DNA from 3 places in the Brevibacillus sp. FSL K6-6036 genome. Region 2 is predicted to be linked to each of the others. Evidence: riboswitches for the same ligand, from Rfam matches in the RefSeq annotation. Region 2 holds a riboswitch; each other region holds the start of a gene.
What was found. A riboswitch is a leader RNA that binds a small molecule or an ion and turns the genes downstream of it on or off. The one in region 2 is predicted to bind glycine.
Positions count from the first base shown of each region.

Region 1: linked by a shared signal. The riboswitch ahead of gcvT (glycine cleavage system aminomethyltransferase GcvT) and the one ahead of glyA (serine hydroxymethyltransferase) in region 2 are both predicted to bind glycine.
Region 3: linked by a shared signal. The riboswitch ahead of NST37_RS08120 (sodium:alanine symporter family protein) and the one ahead of glyA (serine hydroxymethyltransferase) in region 2 are both predicted to bind glycine.

Region 1 is NZ_CP150173.1:2,114,622-2,122,701, reverse strand. Features, by position in the region: gene gcvPA (aminomethyl-transferring glycine dehydrogenase subunit GcvPA) at 1-871, opposite strand, end outside; gene gcvT (glycine cleavage system aminomethyltransferase GcvT) at 914-2,017, opposite strand; glycine riboswitch at 2,209-2,302, opposite strand; gene NST37_RS10585 (SNF2-related protein) at 2,525-4,228, shown strand; gene NST37_RS10580 (YqhG family protein) at 4,268-5,443, shown strand; gene NST37_RS10575 (hypothetical protein) at 5,556-6,416, shown strand; gene NST37_RS10570 (YkuS family protein) at 6,520-6,774, opposite strand; gene NST37_RS10565 (YqzE family protein) at 6,797-6,958, opposite strand; gene NST37_RS10560 (shikimate kinase) at 7,020-7,544, opposite strand; gene NST37_RS10555 (stalk domain-containing protein) at 7,548-8,080, opposite strand, start outside.
Region 2 is NZ_CP150173.1:3,549,956-3,558,035, reverse strand. Features, by position in the region: gene NST37_RS17985 (MFS transporter) at 1-719, opposite strand, end outside; gene NST37_RS17980 (hypothetical protein) at 1,031-1,261, shown strand; gene NST37_RS17975 (YtrH family sporulation protein) at 1,422-1,733, shown strand; gene NST37_RS17970 (hypothetical protein) at 1,730-2,209, shown strand; gene NST37_RS17965 (sporulation protein) at 2,334-3,110, shown strand; gene yjcZ (sporulation protein YjcZ) at 3,311-3,409, opposite strand; glycine riboswitch at 3,607-3,712, shown strand; gene glyA (serine hydroxymethyltransferase) at 3,873-5,114, shown strand; gene codY (GTP-sensing pleiotropic transcriptional regulator CodY) at 5,370-6,152, shown strand; gene NST37_RS17945 (MFS transporter) at 6,334-7,659, opposite strand; gene NST37_RS17940 (helix-turn-helix domain-containing protein) at 7,631-8,080, opposite strand, start outside.
Region 3 is NZ_CP150173.1:1,621,843-1,629,922, reverse strand. Features, by position in the region: gene NST37_RS08155 (peptide ABC transporter substrate-binding protein) at 1-577, opposite strand, end outside; gene NST37_RS08150 (asparaginase) at 647-1,672, opposite strand; gene NST37_RS08145 (hypothetical protein) at 1,949-2,107, opposite strand; gene NST37_RS08140 (4Fe-4S dicluster domain-containing protein) at 2,118-2,414, opposite strand; gene NST37_RS08135 (FAD-dependent oxidoreductase) at 2,414-3,709, opposite strand; gene NST37_RS08130 (electron transfer flavoprotein subunit alpha/FixB family protein) at 3,693-4,724, opposite strand; gene NST37_RS08125 (electron transfer flavoprotein subunit beta/FixA family protein) at 4,721-5,551, opposite strand; glycine riboswitch at 5,880-5,989, shown strand; gene NST37_RS08120 (sodium:alanine symporter family protein) at 6,280-7,635, shown strand; gene NST37_RS08115 (helix-turn-helix domain-containing protein) at 7,833-8,080, shown strand, end outside.

The DNA of each region.
Region 1 (8,080 bases), 1.4 Mb from region 2:
TTTTGCGCATCAGCTTGGAGGTGGTGGCCAAATACCCGCAGTGCGGTCCACCGAATGAAGCGAAAATTCCGAATGGCTGCATATCGCCAACAACGATGTCTGCGCCCAAACGTCCCGGCGCTTCCAGCACGCCGAGCGAGAGCGGATTGGAGGAAACGATCAGAAGCGCTCCTTTTCCATGTGCAATCGGCTCAATGGAGGACAGGTCTTCTACTTGACCGAAAAAGTTCGGGTATTGAACGATGACAGCTGCCGTCTGGTCGTCAACAAGCGCGTCCAGTGCTGCCGTGTCGGTTCCATTGTCCTTCAGGTCTGCTTCCACGACCTCTACGCCTTGGCCGTACGCGTATGTTTTCAGCACGCTCCGCGCTTCCGGATGGACGGAACGGGAAACCACGACCTTGCTCTTGTTCGTGTGGCCTGCCGCCATCATTGCTGCCTCTGCCAAAGAAGTAGCGCCGTCGTACATCGAGGAGTTGGCCACTTCCATGCCCGTCATTTCGCATACCATCGTCTGAAACTCAAAAATAGCCTGCAGCTCCCCTTGGCTGATTTCCGGCTGATACGGGGTGTATGCGGTAAAAAATTCGCCCCGCAGCAGCATGTGGTTGACGACACTCGGGATATGATGCTGGTACACACCCGCTCCCAGGAAGTTTGCATGCGTACTGAAGTTGGCGTTTTTATTAGCAAGACCGGAAAAATATTTGACCAGCTCCGGTTCGGACAGAGCCTCGGGAATTTGCAGGGAACCTTTGAAACGAACTTCTTCCGGAATATCCGCGAACAGCTCTTCCACCCGGGAAATGCCCAGGGTGTCCAACATCTCGCGTTTATCCTGATCGGTTTGAGGCAGGTAACGGTATTTCACGAACGTTGTCCTCCTTGTTTATCGGATCTTGGATTGGTTGGTTTACTTTTTGGGACGTTTGTAGAACGGTGTGGCTGCCACGACAGCCTTCAGCCGCTTGCCGCGAATTTCTACTTCCAGTTCGGTGCCTACAGCTGCATACTCGGATTTGATCAGCGCGAGTCCCACATTCTTTTTCAACGTCGGAGACTGAGTGCCCGTCGTAACCTCGCCGATCTGCTCTTCCCCGACAAAAACAGGGTAATGCGTACGCGGGATGCCGCGGTCGATCATTTCAATCCCAACGAGCTTGCGGGGAGCGCCGTTTTCCTTTTGCGCCTTGAGGGCTTCCTGTCCGATGAACGGCACTTCTTTGTCTACCTTTACTGCAAAGCCGATACCCGCTTCGATCGGCGAGATGTCTTTGCCGAGCTCTTGACCGTAGAGCGGCAGCTTCGCTTCAAAACGAAGCGTGTCCCTGGCGCCGAGGCCGCATGGTACCAGCCCTTCCGGCTTGCCGACCTCGAGGAGGCGGTCCCATAGCTGAATCGCTTTGTCGCTGTCCAGGTAGATCTCAAATCCGTCTTCTCCGGTATAGCCGGTGCGCGAAACGAGAGTCGCAATGCCGTCGATCACGACATTCCGCTTGAAACGGAAAACACCGATTTCCGTCAGGTTCGTGTCGGTCAGCTTTTGCAGGATCGATTCGGCAAGCGGCCCCTGGATCGCCAGCTGTGCTGTTTGCGGTGAGATATTCTCGATCTGTACACCCTCGCTCAGATGCTCCTGCATCCATGCGTAGTCCTTGTCGATATTTCCCGCGTTAATCACCAAGAGGTAGTGATCGTCGGCGTATTTGTAGACAAGAAGGTCGTCCACCGTGCCCCCGTCCGGATAGCAGAACACGCTGTATTGCGCTTGCCCTGCTTCCAGCTTGGAAAGATCGTTGGTTGTAAGGCGTTGCAGGTAGAGATAGGCTCCCTCCCCTTTTACCTCAACCTCTCCCATATGAGAGACGTCAAACAAGCCTGCTTTCGTCCGCACTGCTTCATGCTCCTGCGTGATACTGGAAAATTGCACGGGCAAATCCCATCCGCCGAAATCAATCGTTTTGGCCCCGTATTTTTCATAGACAGGGAACAGCGGCGTGCGTTTCAGTGTCGTCATTTCGGGCACCTCCTGTTTTTTTCATGCAAAAAAGGACAGAACAAGAGAAATGAATACGCCAAATAAGGCGCCCATTTCTCCTCCTCTGTCCTTGGTACCTGAGAGTTGCCTCGCTTGATGCGAGCCGTTCCTTTGGCATCGCTTGCAAGTTTCCCCTTTGGTGGCTCCCGAAGAAGCTCTCTCCAGAGATGCGTCCAGTAGAGGTACTTTTGCCTGAGAGATTCACCATACCCGGCTTGCTCCTTCGGCGCTGCCTTACAAGCAGTCTCTCCCTGCTACTTTCATTCGCGGTGGATACTGGGTGATACATAAATGTTCCAAATACATTCCATACTAGTTGAATGAACTCCTTCTTTATCCTACCACGTGAGCGCATTCTTGAAAATATGCAAATTGCGAATTAACTTGGAAAATCACTAACAAATTTTTTGATCAAAAAGAATAACGTTCACCTTTGATTTACGATATAGCATTTTCATGACAAAACCCCAAAGCGGAGGTAGTCATATGCCGAACGTTCCCGTTTCCTTCGATGCCGATTGGATGGATTTGCTAAATGAACGAATGAAGCAGGACGGCCCCTGGGACAAATGGGAGCTGTTCCAGCTTACTTTGGAAGCCGAAGAGGCGATGGCTATCCGCGAGTTTGACCAGCTTCAGTGCTTGCAATACCTGCCTACGCTCCAACCGTTTCCCCATCAGCTGCAGACGGCGGAGCGCGTTTTGAACGAAATGCGCGGCAGGGCCATTCTCGCTGACGAGGTGGGCCTGGGCAAAACAATCGAAGCCGGGCTGATCATGAAAGAGTACATGATCCGCGGGCTGGCGAAAAAAATACTTATCCTCGTGCCGGCATCGCTCGTAATCCAGTGGACGAAAGAATTGAATCAAAAATTCGGCATACCCGCTGTCGCCCAAAAGAAGGAGTATATGTGGCGGCAATACGACGTCGTGGTTGCCTCGATCGATACAGCCAAACGCGATCCCCACCGCCGTCACGTCCTGGACATCGATTACGACATGCTGATCATTGACGAAGCCCATAAGCTGAAAAACAAAAAAACGCGCAACTACCAGTTCGTCAAGGAGATTCGCAAAAAATACTGCCTGCTGCTGACCGCTACTCCGATCCAGAACGAGATGGATGAGCTCTACAATCTGATCAACCTCTTAAAGCCCGGCCATCTCGGACACACGTCCAGCTTCTCCACAACCTATGTGGAAGGCAAGCGGCAGGCAAAAAACAATGAGCAGCTCAAGACCGAACTGGACAAAGTGATGATCCGGAACAGACGCAGCGACGGAGGCGTGCATTTCACCAGCAGACGCGTCCAGTCCATTCCGATCGAGCTTTCCCCCGAGGAAGCCGCGTTGTATCAGGGCGTAACGCGCTTCGTCAAAGAACAGTATCACACCGGATCGGGCGGCTATAACTCGCTTGCGTTGATCACGCTGCAGCGCGAGGTTTGCTCCAGCCGGGAAGCCGCCTTTCTCACGCTCTACAACATGCATCAACGGGCAGCAGAAGACTCCCCTGTCCGCGCGGAAATCATGGAGCTCGTCGAGATGATCAAGAAAATCGAGTCACATTCCAAAGCTGCCAAGGCAGTCGAGCTCATTCAGCAAATCAACGACAAGGTCATCATCTTTACCGAGTACCGGGCCACGCAAAACTACTTGCAAAAATACTTGCACGATCACGGCATCACCTCTGTTCCGTTTCGCGGAGGATTCAAACGGAGCAAAAAGGACTGGATGACCGAGCTGTTTCAAAATCGCGCACAGGTATTGATCGCCACGGAAGCCGGCGGCGAGGGGATCAACCTGCAGTTCTGCAATCAGGTCATCAATTATGACATGCCCTGGAATCCGATGCGGGTCGAGCAGCGGATCGGCCGGGTCCATCGCTTGGGCCAGCAGCGGGACGTACACATCTACAATTTGTCTACAGTAGGCACCATCGAAGAGCATATCCTCCAGCTCCTCTATGAAAAAATCGACCTGTTTGAAATGGTGATCGGCGAGCTCGATGACATCGTCGAACGGCTGAACCTCAAGCAATCCCTGGAGGAAAATCTGATCAGCATCATCATGGACTCTTCGTCGGAGAAAGAGATGGCTCTCAAGCTGGACAACATGGGCCAAGCCATCCGTGCCATGCGGTTGGCCAGGAAAACCAAGGAGCCGCTGCCGGAAACAGCCGAACAGTAAGCTCATCTTGCAACCTGCAGTCTCGGGAGGGATAGAACGATGAACCAGCAGCGAGTCCGCAAGTATGTGGAGCAGTACTTGTCCGCCTTTTCTTCACACATCATGGAGACACATCCAGATTTTCTGACTGTCAAACTGCCGGTCGAGGTAGACAAGGATATCGGAAACCGCCCTTTCTACTGGAGCTGGGTCGAAAAGATGAACCTGCCCTACCAGCCGCTGGTGCTGACTTTTTGCTTCGATCCAGACCGCATGCCGGACGACAGGCGGGCGGAGCATTTGCATTTGGGCGCAGCTCGTCTGCAGCAGATTTTTCAGTCGACGCGCAAACACGGCAGCTTTGTCTGCATGTACGAAACGCTGCCGCAAACCCGCGCTCAAGCCTCTTCCCGCCAATCGGTGCCGCTGGTCCCCTGGCTTGGGGTGAATTGGAAGGTCTCATTTATTTGCGACAAAAAGCGTGATTTCATCCTGCATTTCGGGGTGAATTTACACCAGCCGCACATCGTACGGGACTTTTATCCGTTTCTGCTGCAGCGTCAACTTGCCCCCTCCATCCCGGATTATCACTATACGCTTGACCGCCGCATTACGATCAGCCAGGCGTTTGCGATGATGGAAGCAGAGATCCGCCGCATTCTGGCTCAGGAAGACCAGACATGGGCGGCAGCAGCGAGACAGCGACTGGAAGAAGAACTGCAAATCCTGGAGGCGTATTACCGGGAGCTGGAGGAGAGGCAGCGCCGAACGGCTGATGATGGGAATGAGGCTGCCAACGAAGCTGATAAGGGCGGGGACGAGCTGCAAGACGGGCACTCCGGGAAATCAACAGGTTCAACAAGCAGCGCAGCAGACAATGTTGAGAGTGCTGCAGCCGAGCCAAATGGCTCCCTGAACCTTCTCCTGGAACAGGAAACCGAACGCCAAACGACTGCGATTCAAGCGGTCAGCCCGTCATTGGAGGAGCATCGCTCGGCAGGCGGAAGAATTCTCGACTTTTTGCGGGCCAACAGCTTTCAAGAGACGCCCCGCGAGAAGATCGACCAGACCGAATGGGTGGCCAGTACACCCGAGGAGGAAAAGCGGCGTCGCATGGAAGAGATGCGCTGGCAATACGAGCCGAGAATATCGGTTCAGTTCATCAATGGCGGCCTTTTTTATCTGCAATCCGCTCCGCCCTCAGCCCCTCCGCACGGCAACGGGCGAAAAATGTAAAAGGACAGCGAGAAAATACGAACGGCAAGAGACAATAACCAACAAATCTTTTCGCCCATTCTGGTTACAATAGGTACCATAGAAAGCCTTTCCACAAAGGTGGTGCTTGACTGTGACTGGAAAAACCTCCGTTTCCCGCTCTCTGTGCGCATTGCTTGTCGCACTGGCCCTTTGCTTGCCCGGACAGACAACCGTCTTGGCGGAAGAAGGGCAATGGGATCAACGTTTTCAAACACAAATCGGAGAATGGAAAAATAGCATAGTCGGACAAGATCCCCAGTTTGCCGACTGGAGGAATGCCCGCATCGACGTCCAAACGCTCGGTGCCAATCAACATCAGTGGCTGGTCAGCTTGACGCAAGGCAGCAAGCAGGTGGGGTACATGGTCGTGGGAGAAGTTCCTTCGACGGAAGGCAATCCAACGTTCGTCCTGCTCGAGTACGGGCTAGGCGAGTACATTTTATTCGACGATACATTTGCCCCGCGTGAAGTTGCCGCCGAGCCGGTGTACGACGGCTTTGCCTCGCACTGGCTGGTCTCGCTGCCAAAAGAAAAGCAAGTTGTCGATGCCAAGACGGGTGAGCGGTATCTAAGCACGACTCGTACTGAGGAATCCGTCATTCAAAGCTTGCAGGAGCAGGATTTGGCTGCTCCTGGACAGAAACTCGTGGCTACCCGTGTCATTCACGCTGAAGCAGTGAATCCGTTTGACAATATCAGCTGGTTTACTCCCCTTGTCTATGCTCCCACTCCCGGCAAGACCGTAACATGGGAAGATTTGTGGCAAAAGAACGCGAAGGACATTACGTTGGCAGTCAGCTTGTACCACTCCGAGGTGCTCTCCCCTTTCTCTGTCGGGTCTTTGCATGTGTGGAATGGGCAAAAACCGTACATCGGCGTCTGGGACGAGGGATTGCGTTTTCTCCCATACGCCTATGCGAGCAAGGTGGGAAAATTTCATATTCAAAAGTAAATGTCTGCAAACGAAAAAGCTCTCTGTCGAATCATTCGCAGAGAGCTTTCAACATTTTTCCCGAGGAGGCCTGTTTGGAAAAATCGCAGACCCGCCCCGATCATCAGTGATGTTCGGTAGGAGACAATCTGACGTGTACCGCATGAAATACTTCCTGCGGGGTCATGCCCGACGCATTGATCACAGGGGCGCCAGTAATCGTCTTGCTCTGGTCATTCAGCACATTGACATCCTGACCTGTAATGACGACGGCATCCACTGTATTTTGCCAGTTACCCAGTTCGACGACCTGATACCCATTGTCACGAAGCATCTTGGAAATTTGGGTAAGGGAACCTTCCACAGCAACTCTCGCCATTTTGCTACCTCCGTTTGGATGGTTACTTGCGCCACAGAAGCTTGATGGACATCGGAATCGCCCCAAACCAGCGGGCAGACCAAGACTCGCGCGGAGCCTTTTTCATCTTCCGCTCCGTTTTCGGCGTTTCCACGTACTGGACAAACAGGCGGGTCAAAAATTTCAGGTATTCTTGAAACGACATCGCACGTGCCTCCTTCGTACGCGCGGATCGCCCCGTACTAACAGAAGAGCGCTTCCTTTCCCTAGTCTTTCCCGATGAGACCCTTTTCAACCATCGCCAGGCGGATTTCAGCTACAATCTCAGCTACCTCTTTTCCAGTCGTATCGATCTGAACCGGTGCGAATGTGTATGAGTCCTTGCGCTGCTCAAGCAATGCTTTTACCCGCTGTGCTACTCCCCCGGCCAAAAGCGGTCGGTTTTGATCCCGCTCCAGTCTCCGCACCAGCTCTTCTTCTGTCGCGGACAGGGCGACGACCAGCCCTCCCTCGAGCATTCGCTGCACATTTTCCGCCCGCAGAACGGCCCCTCCTCCGGTCGTCAGCACCAAACCATGCTGCTTCAGGAGATCGGCGAGCACAGCCGCCTCCATGTCGCGAAAAAATGCCTCTCCCTTTTGTTCAAAGAGCTGCGGAATCGTACAACCCGCGCGCTCTACAATCCCCTCGTCCAGATCCCGATGAATCATGCCCAGCTCCTCCGACAGAGCGGCTCCTACAGTCGTCTTGCCCGTCCCCATAAAACCGACAAGAATCAGATTGTTTCGCATGGCCTACCTCCCTCCACCTGTTTTTCCGGATGGAAACCGCAATTTTACCGTCCTGGACTTTTCGTCCAATTCGGCTTCGCTGCCCAGTACCTGATCAAAAAAGGCAAGCGGCGCCAATGTTCGTCCTTCGATTTCGATCATCCGTTTCCCGAACTCCACTTTTCTTCCGTCCAGCTCGGCGTATGTACTTTTTTCCTTGATCCAGATGGTTCGTCCGTACCCCTTTACTTCAATCGCTGCCTTTTCCTCCGACCAGTTGACTTTGTAACCGAGCTCTTCGGCAACATCGCGGAGCGGCAAGTACGCAGTTTGGTCCGTTATGCGCGAAGGGACCTGCGGGTAGAAGCTCACGCCATTTACGACCGTGGTCACATAAGGAACCAAGGTTACGGGCGCAAACGGCTCGTTGTTGTGCTTTTCAATATTGGGAACGAAATAGCGGGCTTCCCCTTGCAGAACCTGTCCCAAAGCCTGATCCAGATGCTCAGGACCGATCACGCTGCCGTGATAGGAGCGCTGTACCCGCTGCAAGAAGC
Region 2 (8,080 bases):
TACTCGCCGCGCAATGGCAGCACCAGCGTGAACTGGGCATAAAAGGCCCAGATCAATAGAGAGAGTCCGGAAAAGAGCAAAAAGCTCCGATGCCGGAAAATATGCCGGTACTCCGATAAGGGCGTGCGTTTGCAATCAGGTCCGACGCAGCGGTCGTTCGGCAGGGTAAACAGGATGCCGGCAGCAAGCAGCAAAAAAACAATCGAGGCCAAGACAAACGGATACAGATCCTTGGTGGTCATCCAGGTGATCGTCAGGCCCGCGATGATAATGCCGAGGTGAGCGAAAATCCCTCTCCAGGAAAAAGCTGCGGTCCGCTGGGTGTTGTCTACGGTGTCAGCGAGCAATGCTTTGATTGTCGGTGCCAGAAATCCAACTCCCAGTCCGTTCACACCTGAGAAAAACAGCAAGGCGGCGTAGCTGTCGCTGTAGTGGTAGCCGAGCATCGCAACAGCCTGGAGCAGTGCTCCCGCCAGCATGATCGAGCGCCGGCCGAGACGGTCGGACAGAGGACCTCCCAAAAGGCTGCCCGCCTGATACGCGATACTGCCGACACCGAGAATGATGCCGACCTGTCCGAGAGAGAGGGCACGGGCTTTTTTTAGGAAAATGGGAAAGATCGGCACGATCAGAAAGGAGGCCAGGTGCATGAAAAAAACCAGGACGAGCAGCAGTGCAAATATTTTGTTCCGCCATAGCTTTCCTGCCGCAACGGTCATAGAGCCGCCTCCTCTTTCGTTTCGGCAATCTTCCCCTAGTATGCATGTTCCCGTAGCCAGTCTATGCACCCGAAAATAGGCGAGAGCGGAATTGAAGGGATAACAGGCTTTCGTCCAATCCAACGGGTGCCTCTCGACATATACCTATACTGTAAAAAAACTGTGGGCATACATGGTGCAAGGTTGCGTCAACAAGGAGGGACAAACGTGAGAGGCTTTTTTGCAAATCACGAAGGGTTTGAAGTAGTGATTTGGATTCTGGTGATCATCTTTCTCCTCTCCATTTTCTTCGACGAAGGGATCGATTAAAGGTGAGTGCATACCGTCCGATTCGCCGGTTAAACCGCTATTACAAAAGAAATGACGGGTTTCGATCCTGGGTTAAGGCTAATGAACAGTGGTTTCGGGAAAATCCGGAAGTATTCCAGCAGGTTCTGCACAATCCCAATATGGTCAATCTGTTCATGGATCTGATGATGATGAACTCCGCGCAAATTCAAAAGAGACTTCGGCGAATGAGGGGACGAGGGAGAAGAGGCTGAGGGCTGCATACAAAAACGGCGTGTCGCTGGCGGCATGCCGTTTTTGCGTGTGTGAGAGCCGTTTGGCTGGGAGCCATATAGCTAGGGACATATAGCCTTTCATATTTGTCCAGCCTCCGGCGTAGGGATAGACTAACGCTGTCAAGCCGGAGGGATGGAGATGGGGCAGGTCATTTTAACCTTTTTTGTGGCGTACGGCATTGTGGTCGGCGGTTCCCTGTGCGGTGGATTGGGCGCTTTTTTAAATGAAAAGCCGCCGCTCTGGTCCATTCATGATTTGGCTGACCAATTGAAAATATGGGGCCTTGTAGGTGCCTTGGGCGGAACGTTTGACTCCTTTTTGCAGATCGAAAAAATCCTCGCGGGCAATTTTTCGCCTGTGTTCAAACAGCTTGTCATGATCGTTGTCGCCTTCCTCGGGGCACATATGGGGACGATTTCGATTCAATGGCTGGTCCAGGTGCGTTCATGAAGGTTATGTTGTGGAAGCGTTACGTAGCTCTCCTGCTCATAGGCGCCATTCTCGGCGGGTCGGGAATGCTGTTTATTTACGGCAGGGAAATGGAGCAGATGATGCTTGTCAAGCGCAGTCTGGAACTGCTGAACGAAAAGCTGATGGAGGAAAATCAGAGCTTGAAGCAGTCGGAAAAAGTGGCCCGGAGAAAACAAGAGGTGGTCATCGATGAGATTCGGGTCACCGTCCTGGATTCAAAGCTGCATGAAACGATTCAACTGCAAATGACAAGGCAGTTGGAAAAAGACTTGGCTTCCCTGAAAGGAAAAAAAGTCGAGCAGGTGGCAGAAGTCCAGGAGATGCTCCATGAAATGCTGCGGAGAAGAGAGTACATCATCGAAGGAACGATGGTCGAGGTGCGCGTCAAAACGGTGGCGATCAGCCGGATTCTCCACTTGTTCGTGACTGCTGAAGTAAAACGCGAGGATATATGAAGATCGGGAAATCTATTTTCGGCAGCGAAACTTTTATTGCGACCCGCCGTATAAAAGGTACAGAAGCTTCTCACTGCATGAAAAAGCAAGGCAATCGATGCGTTGGTAAGGGGAGAATGAGTCCATGTCAATGTTTAAAAAGCTGTTGGCAAGCGTAGGTATCGGGGCTGCCCAAGTAGATGCCCGCCTGGAGAACGATTCGTTGATCCCGGGAGAATGGGTAAGAGGTGAGGTCCACATCACAGGTGGCGATGTTGCACAGGATGTGGACGAAATTTATATGTACGTCGTCACGCATTATGAGCGCGAGGCAAATGATCGCAAGGTAAAGGAAGAATGCACGCTCGGCAAGTACCGTCTTTCTGAACGGTTCGTGCTGAACCCGAAGGAAAAGAAGGTCATTCCGTTTTCCTTCCAGCTTCCGTACGAGACTCCGCTTACGATGGGACGGCAGCCTGTGTACCTGCGTACCGGACTGGACATTAAAAATGCCATCGATCCGGGAGATTCAGACTTCATCGAGGTTCGGCCGCATCCGCTGATGGAAAAAGTGCTGGACGCGATTCAGTCTCTCGGCTTTCAATTATTCAAAGTGGATTGCGAATACAATCGTCATCTCGGGCGCTCTTACCCATTTGTGCAGGAGTTTGAGTTCCGTCCGACAGGCCCCTACCGCAGCCGACTGGAGGAGCTGGAGGCCGTCTTTTATTTGAAGGAGGGAGAACTGGAGGTTCTTCTGGAAATGGACAAACGAGCTCGCGGTTTTCTGGGAGCCTTTCAGGAAGCCTTCAATCTGGACGAACGCTACGCCCGTTTCCGGCTGACCCAGGCTGATTTGCATCGACCGGTCTCGGCGATTGCCGAAGGGATCGAAGAAATCATCCGTCGGAATATTCACTAGCAAAAGGCCAAGCCACGCTCTGAAAAAACCAATACGCATTTGACAAAAACACGCGGGAGTGTGAACGGCACCCCATTTGTTAGGCACAGCTAACATTTGGAGGTGCAGTTCAATTCCCGCGTTTTTATAACGATATGGGAGCTCGCCCACGGTCTGCCCAATCAATCATCCATGAAGAAGCGAACGGTTTGCAATCTTTGCTAACAATCTTCCGAACATCCGACAATCGAGAGCAGAATAAACAGCACCAGAATAAGACCGATACCGTTAAACCCGCCGCTCTTGAACAGACTACTCATGCAAGCATCCTCCTTTGTTTGAATGGGTTCCCTGCTATCGTATTTACGGGCGGGCCTTTCGGTGTTAGGGCGACTACCCATTTTGGGCGACAGGCCGCAGACTGGATCATTCTCAAGAACAATTGATATTCTATTCGAAATATTATTGACAATGTTGAATCCCTTGACGTATGATTCGAAGTAATTGCATAGAGCGGATGACGATTGTGGGAGAGACCGGACCGAAGCGCCCGGCACCGAAGGAGCAAGTCCCAAAAATCCTTGGGAAAGAATCTCTCAGGTACAAGGTACCACAATTGGACGCACCTCTGGAGAGAGCGAACAGCCACCCAAGGGGAAGACTCCCGTGTCAGGAGTTAAACTCTCAGGTAAAAGGACAGAGGAGAGGTAGATTACGTGCTATCTATCTTTCCCTTGTCCTTTTTTGCGTTCGGGAAAGATGGGAGCCAAGGGAGGAATATCGATGAGCTTGCAGGATCACGACAAGGAAATTTTTGAAGCGATCGAAGCGGAACGCCAGCGCCAGCTCGGGACGCTGGAGTTGATCGCATCGGAAAACTTTGTGAGTCAGGACGTTTTGGACGCCATGGGATCGGTTCTGACCAACAAGTATGCGGAAGGCTATCCCGGAAAGCGGTATTACGGCGGCTGCGAGCACGTGGATGTAGTCGAACGCTTGGCGATCGAGCGGGTATCAAAGCTGTTTGGAGCAGCCTATGCCAATGTCCAGCCTCACTCCGGCGCACAGGCGAACACGGCCGTGTTCTTTTCGCTGCTGCAGCCGGGAGATACCTTCATGGGAATGAATCTGTCGCACGGTGGCCATCTGACGCATGGAAGTCCGGTCAGCCTCTCGGGAAAGTGGTTTAATGTCGTGGCATACGGGGTCCGCGAAGAGGATCACCTGATCGATTATGACGAAGTGGAAGCGATTGCCCGCCGGGAAAAGCCGAAGATCATCATCGCAGGCGGCAGCGCCTATTCGCGGACGCTTGATTTCGCCCGCTTTCGCGAGATCGCCGAGCAGGCAGGAGCAAAGCTGATGGTAGACATGGCTCATATCGCCGGCTTGGTGGCGGCGGGCGTGCATCCTTCGCCCGTTCCCCATGCTGACGTCGTGACAAGTACCACGCATAAGACGCTGAGAGGACCGCGCGGCGGCATTGTGTTAACGAATGACGAGGAGATCGCAAAGGGCGTAAACAAAGCGATATTCCCAGGTATTCAGGGCGGGCCGCTGATGCATATCATAGCGGCAAAGGCAGTCTCTTTTAAAGAAGCGCTGCAGCCCGAGTTCAAGAGATACGCTGAGCAAGTGGTGAAAAACGCAAAGGCTCTCGCCGAGACCTTGCTCGAAGAAGGAGCGAGACTGGTTTCGGGGGGCACGGACAATCACCTGCTGCTTCTCGACGTTCGCGTCTTCGGACTGACAGGAAAGGAAGCGGAGCGGCTGTTGGAAGAAGCGGGCATCACCGTCAACAAAAACACGATTCCGTTTGATCCGGAAAGCCCGTTTGTCACCAGCGGGATTCGCATCGGCACTGCCGCTGCCACCACAAGGGGCATGAAAGAAGCGGAAATGAAGACCATCGGACGATCGATTGCTGCTGTTCTGAAAGGAAAAGGAGATCCGTCCGTTCGAGATACGATCAGTCAGTTATGTGCTGCCTATCCGCTCTACAGTCGCGCTTCAGTTTTGCGCTGACGGAGGCTGGCGATGATTTACAAATTGAGCAACCCGGCGGAAGTAAGCGAATTGCTTTCTGCAGAACAGTACATGTCGTTTGTTTCAGAAGAGTAGGAAGCGGCTCCTGCGGGAATGGTGGAACGGACAGGTCCTTTATGGCATAAACCATAAGGGGCCTGTTCTTTTATTGTCTATTTTTTGATTTGCATGTATAAGCCGGGATTTTTCTGACAATACTGCGACTATACATAACCGCAAGGAGGAAAAAATGGAATGAATTTACTGGAGAAAACTAGAAGGATTAACGTCATGCTGCAAAAGACGATGGGAGGAAGCGGGGTAGGGTATCATGATCTGGCTCGGCTGCTGGCCGATGTGATTGGCGCGAACGTCTACATCGTGACGGCAGACGGGACGATTCTCGGAAACGGGGTTCGGGAGGATTTTGGCATCGGACAGGGGCAGGACGGCCGGTCAGGCGCAATGCTGCCATACGGCTACAATCAAAAGCTTTTGGAAGTCAATCAGTCTCTGGCCAATGAGGGGGTACAAAGCCCGTACAGCATGGTACCAGAGGAGCTGTTGCCGCTCTTCCCGCAAATGATGACGACCATCGTTCCGATCAACGCAGGCGGAAGCCGTTTGGGTACCCTCGTATTGCTGCGTGCTTACGGCACTTTTGAAACAGAGGATCTGATCCTGGCCGAAATCGGGGCAACCGTAATCGGCATGAAAATTGTCCGTCAGCGCACGGAACAAATTGAAAATGAAGTTCGCGACAAGACCTTTGCCAAAATCGCGCTTTCCTCCCTTTCCTACAGTGAGCAAATCGCCATCGAAAAAATCATGGAACAGCTCGATGCCAAAGAAGGCCTGCTCGTCGCAAGCCAGTTGGCCGATCAGGCCGGACTGACCCGTTCCGTCATCGTCAACGCGCTCAGAAAGCTTGCCAGTGCAGGTGTGCTGGAATCCCGTTCTCTCGGGATGAAAGGGACCTACATCAAAGTATTGAACGACAAATTCCCGTCCGAATTGGCGAAGTGGAAGACGTCCTAAAGCGAAAATGCCCAATCCAATGCGGATCGGGCGTTTTTCTTTTTGCAGGTGATGGAAAGAGGCAGGAGGGGAGCGTGTGTGCCGGGCGCGCAGAACGCTCTGAACGCCCCGAACGCTTTGAACGCTCTGAACGCTCCAAAGGCTCCAAACGCCCCGAACGCGCCTGCCTCCCTTGCCCCGGTCAAACAGACAGCGTGGTTTGCGGTTTTTCTTGCTCCTGCTGCTTTTTGGCACCTTGCTGAGCCCATAGCGGATGCTGCTCCGCCTCCCTAAAGTGGCGAAACAGGATCAGACTCATCCCGAGCAAGCCGACAGCAATTCCGCCGACGAGAAGCAGCGTACCGGCTTCCAACATCTTTGTTTCAAGCAGGAATGAGCAAAGGGCATAGCTGACCGGACCGAGTCCGATGGACATCGTTGTCAGCAAAGACATGACTCTGCCCAACATGTGGGCGGGGACGATGGTCTGAATGTAGGTGATCAAAGGGATGTTGGTCATCGCCATCGTTATTCCCACAAGCAGCATCATCGACAGACCGAACGGCAGAACATGCATAAAGGAAACGGCAAGGATGCCTGCCCCCATCAGACCGAGGAAGAACGGAAGCAGCAGAAAGCGTCCGCGAAAGCCATTGCAGGCGCCGGTAATGACTCCGCCAATGATCGTGCCGACTCCGAGAGAAGTGCTCAGAGAGCTGTAAGCATTGCTGTCCCAGCCCAATTGCTTGACGAGGAGCGGCAGCCCCATGTTGACAGGACCTGAGAACATCATGTTTACGACCAGCGAGGTTCCGAAGATGATCATCAGCACCGGGATGGTTTTGGCAAAGAGGATTCCTTCAAAAATCTGCCGGAAAAAGGAGGGTTCTTTTGTTTGGCGTGAGGTGTCAATTTCCTCTGCCGGCTCCAGACGAAGGGTAGAAATGATCAGTGTACCGATGAAAAAGGCGGCTGCCATGACAAGAAAGGTCGCGGGATAGCTGGTCAACCGCATCAAGAGCGCTGCCGTGAGCGGACCGCCGACAAGGCTGATCTGCTGTGCGATTTCCATAAGGCTGTTGGCGGGAGCAAGCTGCTCGCGGGAGACGACAAAAGGCAGGACGCTGCTTCTCGCAGGCCAGAAGAAAGCGTCGACGGTACCGAACAGGAAGGCTGTGAGATACGCGGCATAAGGCAGCCAATGACCGGTTTCCTGCAGCAGCAGCAAGCCGAAGGCGCCCAGGACAACTCCGCGGGCCAGGATGGAGCCAAACATGATCCACTTTCGGTTGTACTTGTCAGCCGCGACGCCCCCCACCAGCATAAAGAGCAGGCGCGGGATGGACATGCACATCAGTGTCGTCCCGAGAACCGCTTCTGATCCGGTCTTGTCGACGATAAACCAGGACAAGGCGATAAAAAAAGCGCCGTCAGCCAACGCTGAGATCAGATTGCCGATCCAGAGGCGGAGAAACTGGCTGTTGCGCCAGAGAACCGGATTAGGTGACGGAGTTGCCGTCATCGTCATTGGCGTCAGCCCTCCTGCTAATTTTTCCGACTGTCGTATCGTTGATAAATTCATAGCCGTCCGGCAGCGACTCGTCTTCCGCTACGTAAACGCGTTCATTCGTCATGAATCCGACGTGGACGAAATAAAATACTTCATTCGTATCTTCGATTTCCCCCGCGGCAATCCGGCGCAGGTGTCTTTCCTCAATATCGCCCAATTCCTTCAGGAGCTCGCGGTATTTGTCCAGCCATGCGTTGATTTCATCCCGCGGGCCTTTTATCTCGCCATTGCAGCCAAAAAGCGGCGGCCGTTTGGATTCCTCGGCAAAGTACAGGAAGCTCTCTTCCGGAGCATTGTACAGACGGGTTATGCTGCTGCGAAGATGGTTCAGCATCGTTTCCTGCATCAGCACGGTATCGTCTTTGAGGGACGGCAAGAG
Region 3 (8,080 bases), 1.9 Mb from region 2:
GGATGTGCAGGAAAAATCCCGCAGGAGACTTCAGCTTTACTTCCAGTGTCTTCTCATCGATTGCTTTGACTTTTACGCCGTCGGCTGTGCCTTCGCCCTTGTTGAACTCCTCGGCTCCCTCGATGTAGTAAGCCAGGAATGCGGACGGGAATGCGTTCTTCGGATCGACGATGCGCTTGAACGCGTATTCAAAGTCTTGCGCCGTTACCGGATCGCCATTGGACCATTTGCTGTCGCGAAGCGTAAAGGTGTATGTTTTTCCGTCTTCGCTCACTTCCCACTTCTCGGCCATCGCCGGCTGCGGCTTGTGATCCTTGTCCAGGCGGGCAAGGCCCTCCATCGTTGCGTTCAGCACTTCGTTGGAGGTGCTGTCAAACCCTTTCGGCGGATCGAGAGAAGGCGGCTCCGTCTTCAGGTTCAACCGAAGCTTGGCCGAAGCGTCTGCTTGTCCTCCCGTTTCCCCCGCTTGCTGCTTGCCTGGATCTGCCGGTGCTGCTGACTGGCTGCAGCCTGTCAGCACCAGCGAGAGCAGCAAAGCGGAAGTGCTCAGTACTTTCCATCCTTTGCGCAAATTCATCGCAGGATTTCCCCCTTTTTTATGCTTGTTGTATATATGCGTAAACGGCTGTCAGGAAGCAACGAGCCTTTACACGCCCAGTGGAGTGTTGCTTGCGTGCAGGGTAAAGGCAGTTTCAATACGGCCTACTGCCTTTCCGCTCATGTTCTTTACGATCGGGTTGGTGTACTCTGCGAGCTTCTCAAGCGGACCGTCCGTGCCGATGCCGAGCTGGCGAAGCACTTCATTGACCACCGCGTATATAGCGCGCGGTCCACCGTCCTCGATCTTCACAGCGATGCCGATGCCTGTTTGACGGTCGCCCAGGCAGTATACGGACTCTGCACCTGCCTTGCCAAACACTCGTCCGGCAAAGGCCGTCATCAAATCGGTACAGTAGCGGTTATTGCCGCCGACCATTTCCGGATGCGCAATCATCGCATCGGTGATCCGGGCAACCGCCTGACGGCGAGTCGGATTTTCGATCACGTCGGGCCTTGCCATTTTGGCGTACGCCCAGGCGTAGTGGGCCAGTGGCAGGCGGTGAACAGGAACGCCGCAACCATCCGTTCCCAGAACGATTTTGCCTTTTGGATAGGAAGTCAGATCGACAACTGCATCCAAAATGCGCTGCTGCACGGGGTGCTCAGGCAGATGGTACGTGGCTACTTCTTCTCCCATGTGTACAGCTGTAGCGATCATCCCTGCATGCTTGCCGGAACAGTTGCTGTAGATCGGGGTCAATGGCTTGCCCGCACGGATCAGTTCCTTATAGCTTTCCTCGTCGCGAGGCACATGGGTTCCACATTGGAGCATTTCTTCCGGCTGTCCGGCGCGTATCAGCATTTCCATCGCCCGCGAGCGGTGACGCGGCTCGCCGCTGTGTGAAGCGCAGCAGAGAGACAGATCGGCTGGTTCCAGTCCAAACTTGTCCGCTGTTCCCGTCTCAATGACCGGAATCGCCTGGATCGGCTTCATGCTGGAACGCGCGAAGGTTTGGCGATGAGGATCACCGTAGGAATAAAGCAAGTTTCCGTTTGCATCGACGACAGCTACATGACCGAGGTGTGTGCTTTCTACCGCATCCCCCCGGTATACGTTGGCTACCAGGTTCATGACTAATCTCCTTTGGTGTTGAAATATGGAGTTGCTATATAAACGAGTTATTGCAAGATGCGTGCCAACCATTCCGACAAGTCGAAGGACGTTGAATTTTCGCTTAATTCCTACGCTTCAGGCTGTTCCATAGATTGTGACCAATTAGTATTAGGTTACCCTATTTTTATTAATAGGTGAACAATTTGTTTAAAATAGGTGAAATAAATTCTAACAAAAATGAAAAGCACCCCTTTTCCCCCAGCACCGGGGAAAAAGGGGCACCCATTGGCCCAGTTATTCGGTTGCTCCTTCTTTGCGCAGGCATTCGGCCTTCTCCAAGCTGACGAATGTATCCTCCCACATGACCAGATACTGCTCTCCCTTTATGTCCAGGATGATTCCCCTCGCCCCGTCACCCGCGTACGTCACGACTTCGTCCACTTTAAACATCATCCATCGCCTGTTACCCCAATCTGAAGATGATGCCGTGTCCGCCTTTGGGGTATACCCATTTGATGTTTTCATGTGGACAACCGATCCGGCAGCTTCCGCATTCGTGACACCCTTCGTATCCCACATGCATTCGCACCTCTTCCCACTTGTACACTTCTGCCGGACAAAAAATCGTACACAGCTTGTCGGGACATTTTGTGGCACATACATCCGTATCCAATACGTGCAGGTGCGACTCCGTATCCGCCTTGAAGCGGACCAGGTACTGCTTTTCCTCGATCGATTGACCTTTGGGCAGTTCCTTCATCACTTCATCACCCTCCAAGCCTGCATCAGATCGCGGGCCATTTTCCACTTTTCTTTGGCGGAGCCAAGCTCCGTCCAGATTTTCTTTTGCTTCTCCCACTTGGAGCTGCCATCGACGGTGAACATCTGGCTGGCGGCCCTGTTCATGAGCGGAATGTAATTCTCGAAGTAATGCGGGTACTTTTCAAAGTGGTGCGTGGCATCCTTGTATTTTTTCATGTCCTGTCCAACGAAGCTGTCCATCAGCCTCTGCCGGTAAGAGTCGAGCATGGAAGCCGAAAAGTCTCCCGCAGCTTTAGCTTCGAGGATGGCCTCTGCCGCCAGCACCCCTGAAGTCATCGCCATATTGGAGCCTTCCCGGTGAATCGCGTTGACCAGTTGAGCCGCGTCCCCCACTACAATCACGCCATCGCCTACGACCTTCGGGATCGAGCGGTAGCCTCCCTCCGGAATCAGATGCGCCAGGTATTCCTGCTGCTCCGTTCCCTGAATGTACGGCCGGATGATCGGGTGCTTCTTGACGTAATCCAGTAGCTGATGCGGCTTGATCTTGTTCTTGATCAGGCCGGACAGCATCGCGCCGACGCCGATATTGAGGCTGTCCTTGTTGGTGTAGAGCCAGGCTGTTCCGAGAATTCCTTTGGTCGCGTCGCCGAAGATTTCAAACGTGCAGCCCTGGTCCTGCTCCAGGCTGAAGCGGTCTTCGATGATTTTCCGGTCGAGCTTGAGCACTTCCATGACCGCCAGCGCCACCTCGTCCGGGCGAAACTCCTTGTGAAAGCCGAGCGATTTGGCCAAAAGGGAGTTTACCCCGTCAGCCAGCACGACCACATCGGCAAACAGATCGCCGTCCGGGCGGTCTGTCCTCACCCCGATGACCTTCCCGTTTTCAACCAGACACTCAGTCACAACCGTTTCATTGACGAGCAGGGCTCCCTGCTGAACCGCCTTTTCTGCAAACCACTGGTCAAACTTCGCCCGAAGGACGGTGAAGTTGTTGTACGGCTCCTCTCCCCACTCCAGGCCCTTGTAGCTAAAGGTGACGGCGGATTTTTCATCGAGCAGCATGAACCGCTGCTCCACGATCGGCCGTTCGACTGGCGCTTCCTTGTAGAAGCCGGGGATAATATCCTCCATCATTTTGCGGTACAAGACGCCGCCCATCACGTTTTTGGAGCCCGGATACTCGCCCCGCTCGAGGAGCAGGACGTTGACACCCGCCTTTGCCAGCGTATACGCGCAGGACGTACCGGCCGGCCCCGCTCCCACGACAATGACATCAAATTTTTCCGCCATACTGTACCTCCTTGCCAGCCGTCACCTGGAACGCGTCGATCAGCATCGGAACGATCTCGAATGCATCCCCGGCAATGCCGTAATGACAGGATTGGAAAATGGGTGCCTGCGGGTCTTTGTTGATGGCAATGATCAGGCCGGAGTTCTGCATGCCGACCAGATGCTGGATCGCTCCGGAAATGCCAATGGCAACATACAGCTTGGGCGTGACTGTCACCCCGGTTTGGCCTACCTGGTGGGCGTGATCGATCCATCCCGCCTCGACGGCATCCCGGCTCGCCCCTACAGTGCCTCCGATCGCCTCGGCCAGGCGATGGATGAGCTGAAAGCCTTCCTTGCTGCCGAGCCCCTTGCCCCCTGCGACGATAATGTCAGCCTCGTCCAGGCGGATTTTTGTCTGCGTTTCCCGGACGATCTTCAGCACCTTGGTCCGAATGTCTTCCTCCCGCAACGGGATGGATTCCTCGATGAGCTCTCCTTTGCGGCTGGTGTCGATCGGGAGCGCTTTCATGACCTTCGGCCGCACCGTGGCCATTTGCGGCCGGTGCTTTTTGCAGAGAATCGTGGCCATGATGTTGCCGCCGAATGCGGGCCGGCTCGCTTCCAAAAGCCCTGTCGCCTCATCCACATCGAGCATCGTCGTATCCGCAGTCAGCCCTGTCTCCAGATCGGTGGCAACCGCGCTGGCGAGGTCCTTGCCCGTCGAGGTCGCACCGTACAGGATCGTTTCCGGCTTGTGCTTTTCTACGCAAGCAATGACTGCACGCATGTACGATTCGGTCCGGTAATCCCGGAAAACGGGATCATCGTAGAGATAGACCGTATCGGCACCGTAGTGAAACGCGGTCGCGGCCAACTGCCGAACTCCCTCTCCAATCAGTATGCCGGCCAGGGGTACTCCCCGCTTGTCTGCCAGCTTTCGCCCCGCTCCCAAAAGCTCCAGGGAGACAGGCACGATTTTCCCGTCCTGGTGTTCGAGGAATACCCACACGCCTTTGTACTCGTCCAGATTCATGCCCGTGCCTCCTTCCCTGCAAAGAGCTCTTGTTTCTGCTGCAAAATTTCCATCAATCGCTCAACCTGCTGCTGTGCCGATCCCTCCAGCATTTCGCCGCCTTTTGGCTTTTCCGGAGGCCAGACCTTGGCCACAATCGTCGGGGAGCCTTTGAGACCCAGCAGCGTCCTGTCGACGTCCTCCAGATCGCTGACCGCCCAGATTACGGGCTGGTAGCGTGCGGCGCGAAGCATGTTGGGCAGCGGCGAATAGGGTACCTCGTTGATTTCCTTTTCCACCGAAAACAGGCAGGGCAAAGCGGACTGAATCACTTCATAGCCGTCCTCCAGCTTGCGGTGGACGATGGCATAGCCTTGCTGCTTGTTTACCTCGACCACCTTTTTCACGCTGGTCAAAGGCGGGATGTCGAGCCGTCTGGCAATGCCCGGTCCTACCTGGCCAGTATCCCCGTCGATCGTCATCTTTCCGCAGATGATCAGGTCGATCGGCTTTTCCTTGGCGATTTTTTCGAGGGCTTTCGTCAGCGCATAGCTGGTGGCCAGCGTATCTGCCCCGGCAAAGGCCCGGTCGGTAATCATGTACCCCTCATCCGCACCGATCTCGATGCATTTCCGGATCGCTTTGACAGCGGGCGGAGGCCCCATGGTCAGGACGGAAACTGTTCCCCCGTACCTTTTTTTCAAGCGGACAGCTTCCTCCACGGCATGCGCATCGTACGGATTCAAAATGGCAGGCGCGCTGGAACGGTCCATCGTATTTGTCTTCGGGTTCATCTTGATGATCTTCGTGTCCGGCACCTGTTTGATACAGGCGACGATATGCAGCATGAAAAACTCCCCCCTTGCAGCCCGGCGGGGCATCGTTTCGATGGCAGCTCTTGCACAGGTTGTCTCTTTTTGACACGACGCTTCGGGCGGCATGTTCATCATTGATATAACGTATTGCTCAGCGCTGTCGAATAGACCAAGAACTGCCAGAAGCGGGGGATCGATCAATTTTTTTCAATCCATTGACAAGCTCGCTTCGCTCCTTATAATTGATTTATAAATCACATATCGTTCGGATGAACCATTCAGGAGAAGACAGATGTCTACCGACGGGGCAAGGGAACCTTCCCGAAACTCTCAGGTCTAGGAAACTAGTAAAACTGCATGGGGACGAGCCTCTGGAGAGACTCCCTCTTTTTTCAAAAAGAGGATTGGGCACCGAAGGAGCAAATTCGCCGCGGCGAATAATCTCTCAGGTAAAAGGACAGAGTGGACGCTTGGACTTATACAAAAACGGTTAGTAATTTGTCGATAAAAAGCTTTGCTGTCAGTTCTCTCGAAGATATTCGTTCTTCGTATGACGAAGTTTTTTATGTGTTGCAGAAGGTTGAACATTTTACATGTTGCTAAACTTTTCTGCGCCCATCAACAAATGCGGTTTGCCGCCGGTTTTTTGTATTCTTATTTACGTAATTTTGTACGTCCTGCGACCGTCTCCAGAGAACATTTCATTTTCGGGTGAAATGTTTTTTCTTTTTCTCTTCAAAAACAGCAAGGGGGAAACCGAGATGGACATGCTTATGCAATGGTTGGAAATGGTGAATGGATTTGTGTGGGGACTGCCTACGCTGATACTGCTCGTCGGCACTGGGGTAATGCTGACGATCCGCCTTCGAGGGCTGCAGTTCAGAAAGCTGTGGTATGCGCTGCGCCTCGCTTTTGGGAAGCAGCAGGAGCAAACAGCGGCTGGGGACATCAACCACTTTCAGGCGCTGATGACCGCGCTTGCGGCAACGATCGGGATGGGAAATATCGCCGGGGTGGCCACGGCTGTCGCGGTCGGCGGACCGGGTGCTCTGTTCTGGATGTGGATCACAGCTCTGTTCGGGATGGCGACGAAATACGCCGAAGCGATTCTCGCTGTCAAGTACCGCATCCGGCAGGCTGACGGCACTTTTTCCGGCGGACCGATGTACTATTTGGAGAAAGGGTTGAAGCAAAAATGGCTCGCTGTTTTGTTCGCCCTGTTTGGAACAATGGCTTCCTTCGGGATCGGAAACATGGTCCAGTCCCATTCCGTCGCTGAAGCGGTACAGTTGAACTTCTCGATCCCTCCGGTCGCAACGGGGATTGTGCTGGCTGCCTTTACCGCCTTTGTCATCCTCGGCGGCGTAAAAAAGATCGGACAGGTCACCGGCGTCATGGTGCCGTTTATGGCCCTTTTCTATATCGTTGCCGGAATCATTGTCGTGCTCTTTCATGCGGGGCAAGTACCGCAGGCATTGGCAGACATTGTACACGGAGCGTTTAACGGCACTTCGGCTGCAGGCGGCTTTTTGGGAGCGACCGTAGCCATGGCGATCCAAAAAGGGGTTGCCAGGGGTGTCTTCTCCAACGAGGCCGGTCTGGGCAGCGCACCGATCGCAGCCGCGGCGGCAAAAACAGACGAACCGGCCAAGCAGGCGCTCGTTTCCATGACAGGAACGTTTATCGATACGATTCTCGTCTGTACGATCACAGGGCTTGCTTTGGTCACTACGGGAGCCTGGTCCACCGGTATGTCTGGCGTGGAAGCGACTACCTACGCCTTCCAAAGCGTCTTCGGTCAAGCCGGCAGCTACGTGCTGGCCGTTGCCATCATCCTGTTTGCCTACTCCACCATCCTCGGGTGGGCGTATTACGGCGAGAAATGCTTTGAATATTTGTTCGGCAAAGGCTCTGCCAAATACTACCGATTCGTCTGGGTAGTCATGGTCGCTGTCGGAGCAACGATGAAGCTCGATCTGGTCTGGACGCTCTCCGACATCATGAACGGCTTGATGGCAGTGCCCAACCTGATCGGCCTGATCGGACTCTCCGGTGTGGTCGTTGCCGAGACGAAGCGCTTTTTGAATGGGCCTCTGGAGTCGAAGCTGTCACAGTAAATATGCTCGCACCCCAAAATTTTCCCCTCATAATGAGGGGGTTTTCCTATTTCTGCGGGATTCGTTTTGCGGGACGAGCGCACTTGCGGAGCGGATGCTCCCCCCTCCTCGTGACATTACCGGACTTGCGGAAAAAAGTGTGTATAATAGAAGGCATATCTTCTATGCACGGATCAAACCGGTTGGAGGGCATTGTCATGTTGGAAACATTCGGATTTTCCCATTACGAAAGCAAAGTATATGAGACGCTCGCGGCAAGCGAGTCTCCCATGGATGCCACAATGATCGTCAAGCATTCCGGCGTTCCCAAAGCGAAAATTTACGAAGTGCTGACCCGTCTGGTAGACAAGGGCCTGGTCCTCGATTCTGTGTCGGATAAAAAGAAATGGTATACCGCTCTGCCGCTAAACAGCCTGATCGACAAGCTGACCAGTCAATTTCAGCA